3 regions of the Streptomyces sp. NPDC044571 genome follow, and region 1 is predicted to be linked to each of the others. Evidence: riboswitches for the same ligand, from Rfam matches in the RefSeq annotation. Region 1 holds a riboswitch; each other region holds the start of a gene.

Evidence for each region. Region 1 has a riboswitch for cyclic di-AMP ahead of AB0B01_RS08010 (M23 family metallopeptidase). Riboswitches for the same ligand answer to the same signal wherever they lie in the genome.
Region 2: it holds a riboswitch for cyclic di-AMP, as region 1 does, so the genes downstream of both, AB0B01_RS12880 (LysM peptidoglycan-binding domain-containing M23 family metallopeptidase) here and AB0B01_RS08010 (M23 family metallopeptidase) in region 1, are expected to answer to the same signal.
Region 3: it holds a riboswitch for cyclic di-AMP, as region 1 does, so the genes downstream of both, AB0B01_RS15775 (transglycosylase family protein) here and AB0B01_RS08010 (M23 family metallopeptidase) in region 1, are expected to answer to the same signal.

The regions. Positions count from the first base shown of each region.
Region 1 is NZ_JBEZBN010000010.1:101,044-105,404, reverse strand. It holds gene AB0B01_RS08020 (pitrilysin family protein) at 15-1,418, shown strand; gene AB0B01_RS08015 (pitrilysin family protein) at 1,439-2,806, shown strand; cyclic di-AMP (ydaO/yuaA leader) riboswitch at 2,991-3,149, shown strand; gene AB0B01_RS08010 (M23 family metallopeptidase) at 3,163-3,957, shown strand; gene AB0B01_RS08005 (GntR family transcriptional regulator) at 4,172-4,361, shown strand, end outside.
Region 2 is NZ_JBEZBN010000019.1:55,664-60,024, reverse strand. It holds gene AB0B01_RS12890 (MBL fold metallo-hydrolase) at 1-394, opposite strand, end outside; gene AB0B01_RS12885 (SGNH/GDSL hydrolase family protein) at 552-1,337, opposite strand; gene AB0B01_RS12880 (LysM peptidoglycan-binding domain-containing M23 family metallopeptidase) at 1,505-2,461, opposite strand; cyclic di-AMP (ydaO/yuaA leader) riboswitch at 2,466-2,672, opposite strand; gene AB0B01_RS12875 (tyrosine-protein phosphatase) at 2,951-3,757, shown strand; gene AB0B01_RS12870 (SRPBCC family protein) at 3,921-4,256, shown strand.
Region 3 is NZ_JBEZBN010000025.1:26,346-30,706, forward strand. It holds gene AB0B01_RS15770 (transglycosylase family protein) at 1-840, shown strand, start outside; cyclic di-AMP (ydaO/yuaA leader) riboswitch at 1,123-1,291, shown strand; gene AB0B01_RS15775 (transglycosylase family protein) at 1,294-1,989, shown strand; gene eno (phosphopyruvate hydratase) at 2,245-3,531, shown strand; gene AB0B01_RS15785 (septum formation initiator family protein) at 3,622-4,110, shown strand; gene AB0B01_RS15790 (DUF501 domain-containing protein) at 4,215-4,361, shown strand, end outside.

The sequences.
Region 1 (4,361 bases):
ATCGAAGGGACCACATGCCCATGGGTCACACGGCCACCGCCCAGGCCGGCTCCGGCGGCCTGACAGCGACCGAGCACCGGCTGGCCAACGGCCTGCGCGTGGTGCTCTCCGAGGATCACCTGACCCCGGTCGCCGCAGTCTGCCTCTGGTACGACGTCGGCTCGCGCCACGAAGTCAAGGGGCGGACCGGTCTGGCTCACCTCTTCGAGCACCTGATGTTCCAGGGCTCGGCGAGCGTACCGGGCAACGGGCACTTCGAGCTGATCCAGGGGGCCGGCGGTTCCCTGAACGGCACGACCAGCTTCGAGCGCACCAACTACTTCGAGACCATGCCGGCCCACCAGCTGGAGCTCGCGCTCTGGCTGGAGGCGGACCGCATGGGCTCGCTGCTGGCCGCCCTGGACGACGAGTCCATGGAGAACCAGCGCGACGTGGTCAAGAACGAGCGCCGGCAGCGGTACGACAACGTCCCGTACGGCACGGCCTTCGAGAAGCTGACGGCCCTCGCCTACCCCGAGGGCCACCCGTACCACCACACGCCGATCGGCTCCATGGCCGACCTGGACGCGGCGTCCCTGGAGGACGCCCGCACCTTCTTCCGTACGTACTACGCGCCCAACAACGCGGTGCTGTCGGTGGTCGGCGACATCGATCCCGAGCAGACGCTCGCCTGGATCGAGAAGTACTTCGGCACCATCCCCGGCCACGACGGCAAGCAGCCGCCGCGCGACGGCACGCTGCCGGAGATCATGGGCCGTGAGCTGCGGGAGGAGATCACCGAGGAGGTCCCGGCCCGCGCGCTGATGGCCGCCTACCGGCTCCCGCACGACGGCACCCGTGCGTGCGACGCAGCGGACGTCGCGCTGACCATCCTCGGCGGCGGGGAGTCCTCCCGGCTGCACAACCGCCTGGTACGCCGTGACCAGAGCGCCGTCGCGGCGGGGTTCGGCATGCTGCGGCTCGCCGGCGCCCCCTCGCTGGGCTGGCTGGACGTGAAGACCTCCAGCGGGGTCGAGGTGCCCGCCATCGAGGCGGCCGTCGACGAGGAGCTCGCGCGGTTCGCCGCTGAGGGTCCGACGGCCGAGGAGATGGAGCGCGCCCAGGCGCAGCTGGAGCGGGAGTGGCTGGACCGGCTGAGCACGGTGGCCGGCCGCGCCGACGAACTGTGCCGCTTCGCGGTGCTGTTCGGCGACCCGCAGCTCGCCCTGACCGCCGTCCAACGCGTCCTCGACATCACCCCCGAGGAGGTGCAGGCCGTGGCCGCGGCCCGACTGCGCCCCGACAACCGCGCGGTGCTGGTGTACGAGCCGCTCGCGGCCGACGAGGCCGACGAGGCCGACGAGGCCGACGAGGCCTACGAGGCCGGCGGCTCCGCGGCGACCGAGACCGAGAACGAGAACGAGGGGGCGGAGCAGTGAGCGACACCGCAGCCGTCACGATGACCTTCCACCCGCAGCCGCAGGCCGGGCAGCCCAAGCCGTGGGCCTTCCCCGCCCCCGAGCGCGGTGCGCTGCCGAGCGGCCTGACGGTGCTGCGCTGCCACCGGCCCGGCCAGAAGGTGATCGCGGTCGAGGTCAACCTCGCCGCCCCGCTGGACGCCGAGCCGCAGGGCCTGGACGGGGTGGCGACCATCATGGCCCGCGCGCTGTCCGAGGGCACCGACAAGCACTCCGCCGAGGAGTTCGCGGCCGAGCTGGAGCGCTGCGGCGCCACGCTCGACGCACATGCCGACCACCCCGGCCTGCGCCTCTCGCTGGAGGTCCCGGCCTCCCGGCTGGCGAAGGCGCTCGGTCTGCTCGCCGATGCCCTGCGCGCGCCGGCTTTCGCCGACAGCGAGGTCGACCGGCTGGTGCGCAACCGGCTCGACGAGATCCCGCACGAGCTGGCCAACCCGCAGCGCCGCGCCGCCAAGGAGCTGTCCCGGCAGCTCTTCCCGGCCTCCCTGCGGATGTCGAGGCCCCGCCAGGGCACCGAGGAGACGGTCGCCCGGATCGACTCCGCGGCCGTACGCGCCTTCTACGAGGCCCACGTACGCCCCGCCACCGCCACCGCGGTGGTCGTCGGCGACCTGACCGGAATCGACCTGGACGCCGTCCTCGCCGACACGCTGGGCGCCTGGACCGGCAACACCGCGGCCCCGCACCCGGTGCCCCCGGTGACCGCCGACGACACCGGCCGCGTGATCATCGTGGACCGGCCCGGCGCGGTCCAGACGCAGCTGCTCATCGGCCGGATCGGGCCGGACCGTCACGACCGGGTCTGGGCGGCGCAGGTGCTCGGCACGTACTGCCTGGGCGGCACCCTCACCTCCCGCCTGGACAAGGTGCTGCGCGAGGAGAAGGGCTACACCTACGGCGTGCGCGCCTTCGGCCAGGTGCTGCGCTCCACCGCCGACGGCAAGGGCGCCTCGATGCTCGCCATCAGCGGCTCGGTGGACACGCCCAACACCGGCCCGGCGCTGGACGACCTCTGGAAGGTGCTGCGCACCCTCGCCGAGGGCGGCCTCACCGACGCCGAACGGGACGTGGCCGTACAGAACTTGGTGGGGGTGGCCCCGCTGAAGTTCGAGACGGCGGCGGCCGTCGCGGGCACCCTGGCCGACCAGGTCGAGCAGGAGCTTCCGGACGACTACCAGGCGCAGTTGTACGCCCAGCTGGCCGAAACCGGCACGGTGGAGGCGACTTCGGCGGTCCTGGCGGCCTTCCCGGTGGACCGCCTGGTCACGGTGCTGGTCGGTGATGCGGCGCAGATCGAGGAGCCGGTGCGCGCCCTCGGGATCGGCGAGGTGACCGTCGTCGGCAACTGACCGACACTTCCGGGGCTCCGGCGGGCTTGTCCGCCGGAGCCCTTTTTGTCTGTTTGGCGGAGAGCGGGCTCGTATGGGCTGTGGCGTACGCAACAAAAGAGCGCGTCTGTTTGGCGATTGACTGATGATCCGCCTAGCGTCGGGCGTGCTGTCCGTCAGTTGTACGCGCCGCACCCGCGGCACCGGGCAGCGATCGCCGAGTCCCCGTCAGGCGCGAGCCTGGGGAGCCGGGGACCCACATGCGTCCCTGGGGTGAATCGGACCGCCTCGCCAGAGGGGGCCCGTAGGAGACCTTCCTGCTCCGAACCCGTCAGCTAACCCGGTAGGCGAGAAGGAAGGAAAGGATCAGCCCCTTCATGGCGTTTGGCAGTCGTGCCGCCGGTAAGCACCGTGGTTCCAGCCGTCTGAGCCGCAAGACCGCCGGTTACGCCGGCATCGCCGCCCTCGCCACCACCGGTGTCGTGGGCTCCCTGGCCGGACCGGCGTTCGCCGCCTCGGACAAGACCCCCTCGATGGAGGACACCGGCCTGAACGCCGTGGTCACCGCCGAGGACCTCGCGGGCGAGATCGAGGCCCAGGCCGAGGCGCAGCAGAACGCGGCCGATGCCGCCGCCGCCAAGGCGAAGGCCGAGGCCGACGCCAAGGCCCGGGCCGCCGAGGCCAAGCAGAAGGCCGAGGAGAAGGCCAAGGCGGAGCGCGAGGCCGCGGAGCGTGCGGCCCGCGAGGAGGAGCGCAAGCGCCTCAACACCTTCGTCTCCCCGCTCGACGAGTCGTACATCAGCACCCAGTACCACGCGGGTGGCGGCATGTGGTCCTCCGGCAGCCACACCGGCATCGACTTCCACGCGGCCTCCGGCACCTCGGTGCACGCGGTGGGCTTCGGCACCGTGGTCGAGGCCGGCTGGGGCGGCGCCTACGGCAACAACGTCGTCATCAAGCACAACGACGGCACGTACACCCAGTACGGCCACATGTCCTCGCTGAGCGTCTCCGTCGGCGAGCAGGTCACCCCGGGCCAGCAGATCGGCCTGTCGGGCTCCACCGGCAACTCCAGCGGTCCGCACCTGCACTTCGAGGCCCGTACCGGCGCCAAGTACGGCTCGGACATCGACCCGGTCGCCTACCTGCGCCAGCACGGCGTCGACGTCTGACGGACGGGCCGGGCCTGCAACGCCCGCCTGCCGCGCACCACATCCTTTCGCAGACCCCGGCTCACGAGCCGGGGTCTTGGCGTTGTGGCCATAAATATCCGGGGAATTTCTGCCCGTGCTCGGAAAATATCGCGTGTTGCAATAGAGTCGCAGTGCGGCCCACAAGGCCGCGCCAAAATGGCGTCGGCAGTCGGAAATAGGCGGAGGTCCGGTCTTGCGTATTCCTGCGCACGCGGTATGCACAGCGATCCGCGACGACATCGTCTCCGGGGTGTTCGAGCCGGGCGGCAGACTGACCGAGGAGGTCCTCGCCCGCCGCTACGGGGTCTCCCGCGTCCCGGTCCGCGAAGCGCTGCGCACCCTGGAGTCGGAGGGCTTCGTCACCACCCGGCGGCACGCCGGCG
Region 2 (4,361 bases), on a different contig from region 1:
CGGCGAAAGGGAAGGGGGAGCACCGCTCGCCCCAGACCGGGTCGAACAGCACGCGCCGCCCGTCGATCTCCGCGAGCACGCTGGAATGCCCCATCCAGGTCAGGCGCAGTCCGCTGACCGGCGGCTTCGCCAGCTCGGCGAGCGTGGTCGGGTAGACCGGAACGGGGGCGCCGGGGTTGCGCCGGATCCGGTGCTCCTTGTCGAAGTAGATCTTCGCGAACTCGCGCATCGAGCCGGAGGGCCTGGTCCGGGCCCCGAGCGGGTTCTGGAAGACGCCGTCGGCGAAGTTCGGCGAACGCTGGATCCGCTCCAGCCGTGCACCGGACGGATCCGCGCCGAAGGATTCGGGCCGCAGGGCGCGCAACCGTGGACGCAGGGGACGGGAGCCGGTCAAAGCGCCTCCTGGGAGGATGGGGCGGAAGGGGCGGTCGCGGACCGTGCGCCGGTCCACGCCACTCCCAACGCACACCGGCCCCGAAGGATTCCGCTCCCCGCTCCCTTCCCTCCGGCTCCCCCGCCGCAACCGCGACCACCGGCACCTGCGGCTGCGCCTACAGCGGCAGCAGATCCGGGCGCTTCGCCTCCACGTGGTCCCCGGAGGACTCCCCGCGCAGCCGCCGGCCGATCCACGGGACCAGGTGCTCGCGCGCCCAGAGGACGTTGTCCCGGGTCACGTCCACCGAGCCGCGCGGCTGTTGCGGCGGCCACGGCTGGTCGGGGTCCGCCGGCACCTCCAGCCCCAGCACCTGGGCGGCACGCAGCGCGACCCGGGTGTGCCCCTCGGGCGAGAGGTGCAGCCGGTCGTCGTCCCAGGCCCGCCGATCCTGGACGGACTTCAGCGACCAGAGGTCGAGCACCGGGCACCCGTACCGGTCGGCGATGGCGCGCACGTGTGCGCTGTACGTCGCCACCTTGCCCCGCAGGTGCTTGAGGACCGGCACGCCCCGGGTGTCGAAGCCCGTGGTGATCATGACCAGTCCGACGGCTCCGGTCAGGTCGGCGACGGCCGCCTCGAAGCGCTCCGCCACGGCGTCCGGGTCGCTGCCGGGTCGGATGATGTCGTTGCCCCCCGCGCAGAAACTCACCAGGTCCGGGGCGAGTTCCTTGGCCCTGGGCACCTGTTCGGCCACGATCTGGTCGAGGAGGCGCCCTCGTACGGCCAGGTTCGCGTACCGGAAGTCGTGCTCTTCGCGCTGATCGGCCAGGAGGACGGCCAGCCGGTCCGCCCAGCCGACGAAGCTCCCCCCGGGTCCCGGATCCCCCACGCCCTCGGTGAAGCTGTCCCCGATCGCCGCGTACGAGCCGATGGTCTTGAGTGTCGTCGTCGTCGCTGCCACGAGGCCTTATCCTCCACCTCGGCGCGTGACTTACGCCACCGTAGGCAGGGGTTGACGGACCGTGATCTATACCACGAGGCGGGTGCGGAATAACAGCGCGTGAGGCCGGGACCCCCCTCGGGCCCCGGCCTCACGCGGATCTGGACGCCCCCCGGCCTCGGGAGGTGTCAGATGCTGACGCCCTTGGAGCGGAGGTAGGCCAGCGGGTCGACGTCCGAGCCGTAGGACGGGCCGGTGCGGATCTCGAAGTGCAGGTGCGGGCCCGTCGAGTTGCCGGTGGAGCCGGAGAGGCCGATCTGCTGCCCGGCGGCCACGCTCTGGCCGACCGAGACGGACAGCTGCGACAGGTGGCCGTACTGGGAGTACTTGCCGTCCTCGTGCCGGATGACGACCTCGTTGCCGTACGCGCCGCCCCATCCGGCGGAGACCACGGTGCCGGCGCCGACCGCCTTGACGGAGGTGCCGGAGCTCGCGACGAAGTCGACACCGGTGTGGTAGCCGCTGGACCACATGGCGCCGGGCGTCTTGTACTGGGTGGAGATCCCGCCGCCGACCGGGGCGACGAAGCCGGCGGCGGTGGCCGTCCGGCTCTTCGCGGCAGGTGCCGGCGCGGCCTCGGCCGCGGCCTGCGGAGCCTGGGCCTTCGCCTTGGGCGCCGGGGCCTGCTTCTCGGCGGGGGCCTGCTTCTCGGCCGGGGCCTGACTCTGGACCGGGGCCTGCTTGCGGGCGGGGCCGTGCGGGGCAGCCGCGGCCTCGGCGCCGAGGGTCAGCTTGAGGCCGGGGTGGATCAGGGACGGGTCGGCGCCGACGGCCTCGCGGTTGTCGGCGTACAGCTGCTGCCAGCCGCCCGCGAGGTGGCGCTCCGCGGCGATCTTGGAGAGATGGTCGCCGGGCACCACGGTGTAGACGGTCGGAGCGGCGGCGGGAGCGGCCTGGAGCGCGGCCGGAGCCTGGGGGGCCTGCACGGGAGCGGCGAGGGGAGCCGCGGCCGGGGCGCCGGCCGCCTGGGCGCCGGAGGCACCCATCAGCGGCAGGGCGAGGGCCGCGCCGCCGGTGCCGGCAACGGCGAAACCACGCGCGAGGGAGCGGGACTTGGGACGGCGGTGCTTACCCTTTGCAGGCATGGCGAATTCCTCTCCGTCGCCTGCGAGGTGAGCTGTCGGGTTCGGACTGGAGATGTCCGGCCGGACAGGAACAGCACCTGTACGGCTTCACCCCGAGCTGTCCGGAAGAAAGATCCGGAGCAGCGGCTTACCTGGTTCCCCCGCTCCTGCCGCGCGCGTGAATAGTCGGGTGCGGTTCCCGGATGGCGGCAGGATTCGGCGGTCCATCCGGATCGGGGCGAACCTAATCCAGCCGGACCGTACGGAACAAGCCATGAATTACCCATCAGTTTCCCGGCAGTGGGGGATCGGCGGAATTCCGGTCACCCTGCGTCCATTCCACGGCGGCAACAACCCTCCCCACAGGGCAATTCGAGAACCGCGATCAGGCACGCACGGTCACCGTATGATCTGGCTCACGGGCGGGGACGCGATCTACCCTTCTGTACAGGCAGGTTGCGTCCAAGTGGTCCAAATTCGGACATCCGCGACGATACGGAGGAGAATTCCGTGACCCAGCAGATACCCCACACCCCACCGGTGGAACCTGAGCTGGTCGGAGTGCGCAACTTCCGCGACGTGGGTGGCCTGCCGACCACCGACGGGCGCAGGATCAAGCCGGGACGACTGTTCCGAAGCGGACATTTGGCACATGCCACCGAAAAGGACACGGAATTCCTCGCCTCGCTGGGCCTGCACACCATCTTCGACTTCCGCAACGACGCGGACCACGCCCTGGAGGGCCTCGACGTCGAGCTGCCGGGCGTCCGCAACGTCAACATCCCCCTGTCCGATCCAGCCGACGGGCGGGAGTTCTGGACGATGGTCCGCGAAGGCGGTCTCGACCAGCTCCGCGCCCTCCTCGGTGACGGGAAGGGCGCCGCCCGGATGACCGCCTCGTACCGCTCGATGGTCAGGAACCGCACCGGCGAGCACAGCCGGGTCGTGCACGCCCTCGCCGACGCGAGCGTCCCGGCCCTCATGCACTGCGCGGCCGGGAAGGACCGGGCGGGGCTGTCGATCGCCGTCACCCTGCTCGCGCTGGGCGTGGACCGGGAGGCCATCACCGCGGACTACATGGAGTCGAACGCCCCGCACCGCCGCTACCGGATGCGCCGCGCGGGCGAGCCGTCCGAGGCCCACTCCCCCGAGGTGGTGGAACTGATCACCCCGCTCTTCGAGGCCCGTGCGGAGTACCTCACCGCCGCCTTCGACACCATCGACGATCACTGGGGCGGCCTCGACCGCTATCTGGCCGAGGGCCTCCGGCTCACGCCCGCGACCCTCACCCGCCTGCGCGAGCACCTGCTCGACTAGGTCGCGTCGTCCGGCACCCGTCGGCCCTGACCCGCGCATCGCGGGGCAGGGCCGACGCGCAGGGCCGACGGGCGGCCCCGACGGGCGGCGGCGAACCGGCGGAATGAACAGGGCAGTTGCCCGGTTGGCGTCTTCGGCAAGATCATCCGACGAGGGAGCCGAAGTGACCCGCATCGCCTTCACCCTGCCCGTCAACGGAGACGACGACACGGCCGAGCCCCGCCTGACCCGGGAGGACGTCTGGGCCGGGCTGGTGGCCAAGGCCGCCGATCCGCTGCCGTACGTCTGCGCCATCACCGAGTGCACCGTGCTGTCCCGCGGCCCGCAGGGCCTGGTCCGTGAGGTCGTGCTGGGCGGCGACCGCTTCCGCGAGGACGTGGTCTTCGACAGCGGTCGGCGGGTGGCCTTCCACCGCGCCGACGACAGGGCCGTGTGGACCGTCAACAACGACATCGGCGAGGACGACCGCGGCAGGCTCGCGCTCACCTTCAGCGGCTAGTACGCCGACGAGCTCCCGCCGGAGGAGGCCGAGCGCCGGCGCACGGCCATGGCCGAGGCCGTCGCCCACACGGTGGCCGTGATCCGCCGCGCCAAGGCGTCTGAC
Region 3 (4,361 bases), on a different contig from region 1:
GGCAGCGGTGCCTACGGCGGACTCCAGTTCACCCAGGAGCAGTGGAACAACGCGGGCGGCCTCACCTACGCTGCGCGGCCCGACCTCGCCAGCCGTTCCCAGCAGATCGCCGTCGCCGAACGGGTGCTGGCCTCCCAGGGCCCCGAAGCCTGGCAGCTGTGCGCCGCCGGGGCCGGGCTGACCCAGCAGTCGCCCGCCGCCGCGGTGGACCCGGGTACGCCCGGCACCCACGGGCCGATCGCCCCCACGCCCTCCCGCCCGGACGACGCCGTCCCGGCCGGCGGTTCCGGCGCGCCCGCCACGGACTTCGGGGCGCCGACCCCGACCCCGGACCCCTCGTTCACGCTCCCCGCGGCGCCGCTCGCGCCCTCCAGCGGACTGCCCGTCATGCCGGCGCCGGACGACCCCACCACGATCCCGGTGTTCCCGGGCGACCCGACGACGAGCCCCGTGGTCCCCGCGCCGACGGCCCCGACGCTGCCGTCCGACCCGACGAGCCCCGCGCCCCCGACCGACCCGGCGAGCCCCACGCTGCCCGCCCCGGTCGACCCGAGCGCCCCTGCGGCACCCGGCGCCCCGGGCGCCTCCACCGACCCGGCGGGCACCGGAGATGCCTCCGCCACCGGCAAGCACCGTGGTGCCCCCGCTCAGGAGACCCCGGCCGCTCCTGATGCCGCGTCGGAGCCCACGTACACGGTCAAGTCGGGCGACAGCCTGGCGACCATCGCGGATGCCAAGGGAGTCAAGGGCGGGTGGAGCGCGCTCTACCAGGCCAATGAGCAGGTCATCGGCGAGGACGCCAACCTGATCAAGCCCGGCCAGAATCTGGATCTAAGTTAGCAATAAGGGCAGTTCGGGCGCCCGGAAGGCGCTGAATGTCGGTTATCGGCAAGTGAGACATGCGTCTCTTCCGGTCAACTGGTGTGTCACGCCCTGCGCCTTCCGCAAACCCCGTCCTCACCTGCGCAAACACCCGTAAGAGGGGCGCAAGTAGGGGCCGTTTCTCCCCGATGCCGCGCGTTGAACATCGGGGAGGGACCTGTCTACCTTCTGAACCGCCCGCCATCGCGGGCCCCTTCGACCGCATCGCCGAATCCTGCCGGCGGACGGGGGGAACAGTCGTCGCGTCAAGCGCCGAAGGCAGGAGCGGGGGACCCAAGGTAGGTGCCGGGCCCGGCCATTGAGAGATGGTCAGGGAACGGCTTGGGGTGAAGCCGCGCGCCAGTCGCGCGGCCGGGCAACATCGGCCCGAACCCGACAGCTCACCTCGTAGGCGTCGGTGAGGAGAACTCCATGCTGCTTTCCGGCAAGGGCAAGCACCGCCGCGCCTCCAAGGCCGCACGCATCGTCACGCTCGCCGGCGTCGCCGGCGTCGCCGTCGCGGCACCCCTGATGGCAGCCGGCTCGGCCAGTGCCGCGACCGCCTCCGAGTGGGACCGCGTCGCGCAGTGCGAGTCCGGCGGCAACTGGGCCATCAACACGGGCAACGGCTACTACGGCGGCCTGCAGTTCTCGTCCTCCACCTGGGCCGCGTACGGCGGCAAGGCGTACGCCGCGCAGGCAAACCAGGCCTCCAAGGCGCAGCAGATAGCCATCGCCGAGAAGGTCCTCAAGGGTCAGGGCAAGGGTGCCTGGCCGTCCTGCGGCGTCGGCCTGTCGAACTCTTCCTACACCGGTGGTGGGACCGACACCCCGAAGAAGACGGAGCAGAAGACCCAGCCGCAGAAGACCCAGCCGCAGAAGACGCAGCCGAAGAAGACCGAGCCGAAGCGCGCCGAGGCGCCGACCACCCGCTCCGAGCGCTCCGAGGCCCCGGCCGCCGCTCCGGCCGGCACCGGCTCGTACGAGGTCAAGGCCGGCGACACCCTCAGCACCATCGCCGAGGCCAACGGCGTCAAGGGCGGCTGGGAGAAGCTCTTCGAGCTGAACAAGGAGACGGTCAAGGACGCCGACCTGATCTTCCCGGGGCAGAAGCTGAAGCTCAGCTGACCCCCGCACGCACTCCCCGCCGCCCGGCGCGTCTCCGCACGCGCCGGGCGGCGGCACGTGCAGGTCGTGATCAAGGCCGTGATCAAGGCCGTGATCAGGGTCCCTATGTCCCGGAAGCGGGGTATTCGGGCCCTTTTTCGTCCCAGGAGCCGGGCGGTCGGGCGGCCCAGTGCCCGGAGCCGGTTAGGCTCTAGTCGGCAGGGCCGTCCCGCGGCCTCCCGCCACCGCACATCCAGCGTCACATCCCAGAAGGAGATGCTCGTGCCGTCCATCGACGTCGTCGTAGCCCGGGAAATCCTGGACTCCCGAGGCAACCCCACGGTCGAGGTCGAGGTGGGCCTCGACGATGGCAGCACCGGCCGTGCTGCAGTTCCGTCCGGCGCCTCCACCGGTGCCTTCGAGGCCATCGAGCTCCGCGACGGTGACCCCAACCGCTACATGGGCAAGGGTGTCGAGAAGGCCGTCCTCGCGGTCATCGAGCAGATCGGCCCGGAGCTCGTCGGCTACGACGCCACCGAGCAGCGTCTGATCGACCAGGCCATGTTCGACCTGGACGCCACCGACAACAAGGGCTCGCTCGGCGCCAACGCCATCCTCGGCGTCTCCCTCGCCGTCGCGCACGCCGCGTCCGAGGCCTCCGACCTCCCCCTCTTCCGCTACCTCGGCGGCCCGAACGCGCACCTGCTGCCCGTTCCGATGATGAACATCCTCAACGGTGGGTCGCACGCCGACTCCAACGTGGACATCCAGGAGTTCATGATCGCCCCGATCGGCGCGGAGTCCTTCTCCGAGGCACTGCGCTGGGGCGCGGAGGTCTACCACACCCTCAAGAAGGTCCTCCACACCAAGGGCCTCTCCACCGGCCTGGGCGACGAGGGCGGCTTCGCCCCGAACCTGGAGTCCAACCGCGCCGCGCTCGACCTCATCGTCGAGGCCATCAAGCAGGCCGGCTACACCCCGGGCAAGGACATCGCGCTGGCGCTCGACGTCGCCGCGTCCGAGTTCTACAAGGACGGCAAGTACGAGTTCGAGGGCCAGTCCCGCTCGGCCGCCGAGATGACCGAGTACTACGAGGAGCTCGTCGCGGCGTACCCGCTCGTCTCCATCGAGGACCCGCTGTTCGAGGACGACTGGGCCGGCTGGAAGACCGTCACCGACCGCCTCGGCTCCAAGGTCCAGATCGTCGGCGACGACCTGTTCGTCACCAACCCGGAGCGCCTGGCCCGCGGTATCGAGGAGGGCTCCGCGAACGCCCTGCTCGTGAAGGTGAACCAGATCGGTTCGCTGACCGAGACCCTCGACGCCGTCGAGATGGCCCAGCGCAACGGCTTCAAGTGCATGATGTCGCACCGCTCCGGCGAGACCGAGGACGTCACCATCGCCGACCTCGCCGTCGCCGTGAACTGCGGCCAGATCAAGACCGGCGCCCCGGCCCGCTCGGACCGCGTCGCCAAGTACAACCAGCTGCTGCGCATCGAGGAGATCCTCGACGACGCCGCCGTGTACGCGGGCCGCAGCGCGTTCCCGCGCTTCAAGGGCTAATCGCGCCCTCGCCTCCGTACGTCCCCGCACTCGGTCCCGTACCGTGTGCGGGGACGTATTGCGTAGTGCGTGCACAGGGGAGGCGGGACCATGGCCGGGAACCGGGATCGGTTCTCCACCTTCTCCACCGCGACCAGGCTCAAGCAGCTCGGCGAGCGGACCGCCGCGCACGTCTACCGCTCGCAGAGCCGCCGTCAGGTCCGCCGCAGCCGGCTGACCGGCAGGGCCGCGCTCCTGGTGCTCGTCCTCTGTACGCTGGTCGTGGCCCTCGCGTATCCGATGCGCCAGTACGTCTCCCAGCGCTCGGAGATCGCGGAGCAGCGGCGGGCGGCCGAAGCGGCGAGCCGGCGCCTCGAACGCCTCCGCGACGAGAAGGCCCGCTGGCAGGACAACGCGTACGCGGAGCAGCAGGCGCGCAAACACCTGCACTTCGTCCGCCCGGGCGAGATCAGCTACATCATGACCGACCCCGGGGCCGAGGCCGCCGAGCGGCACCGCAGCGGACAGGCCGGCTCCGACCGGCCCTGGTACTCGAACGTCTGGGACGGCGTCGACAAGGCGGACCACCCCGGAGACTGAGCGGCGGCGAGCCGTCCGGGCCGTACCAGGCAGTAGTAACAGGCCAGCAGTACCAGCGAGCAGTACCAGCACCCATCCACGAGAACGAAGAGACTTCCTCCGGCATGCAGACGCCCCCGCCCCAGACCGACCGGACCGAGCCGACCGACACGGACATCGAGGCGTTCGAGCAGCAGCTCGGCCGCCCGCCGCGCGGGCTGCGCGCCATCGCCCACCGCTGCCCGTGCGGCCAGCCGGACGTGGTGGAGACC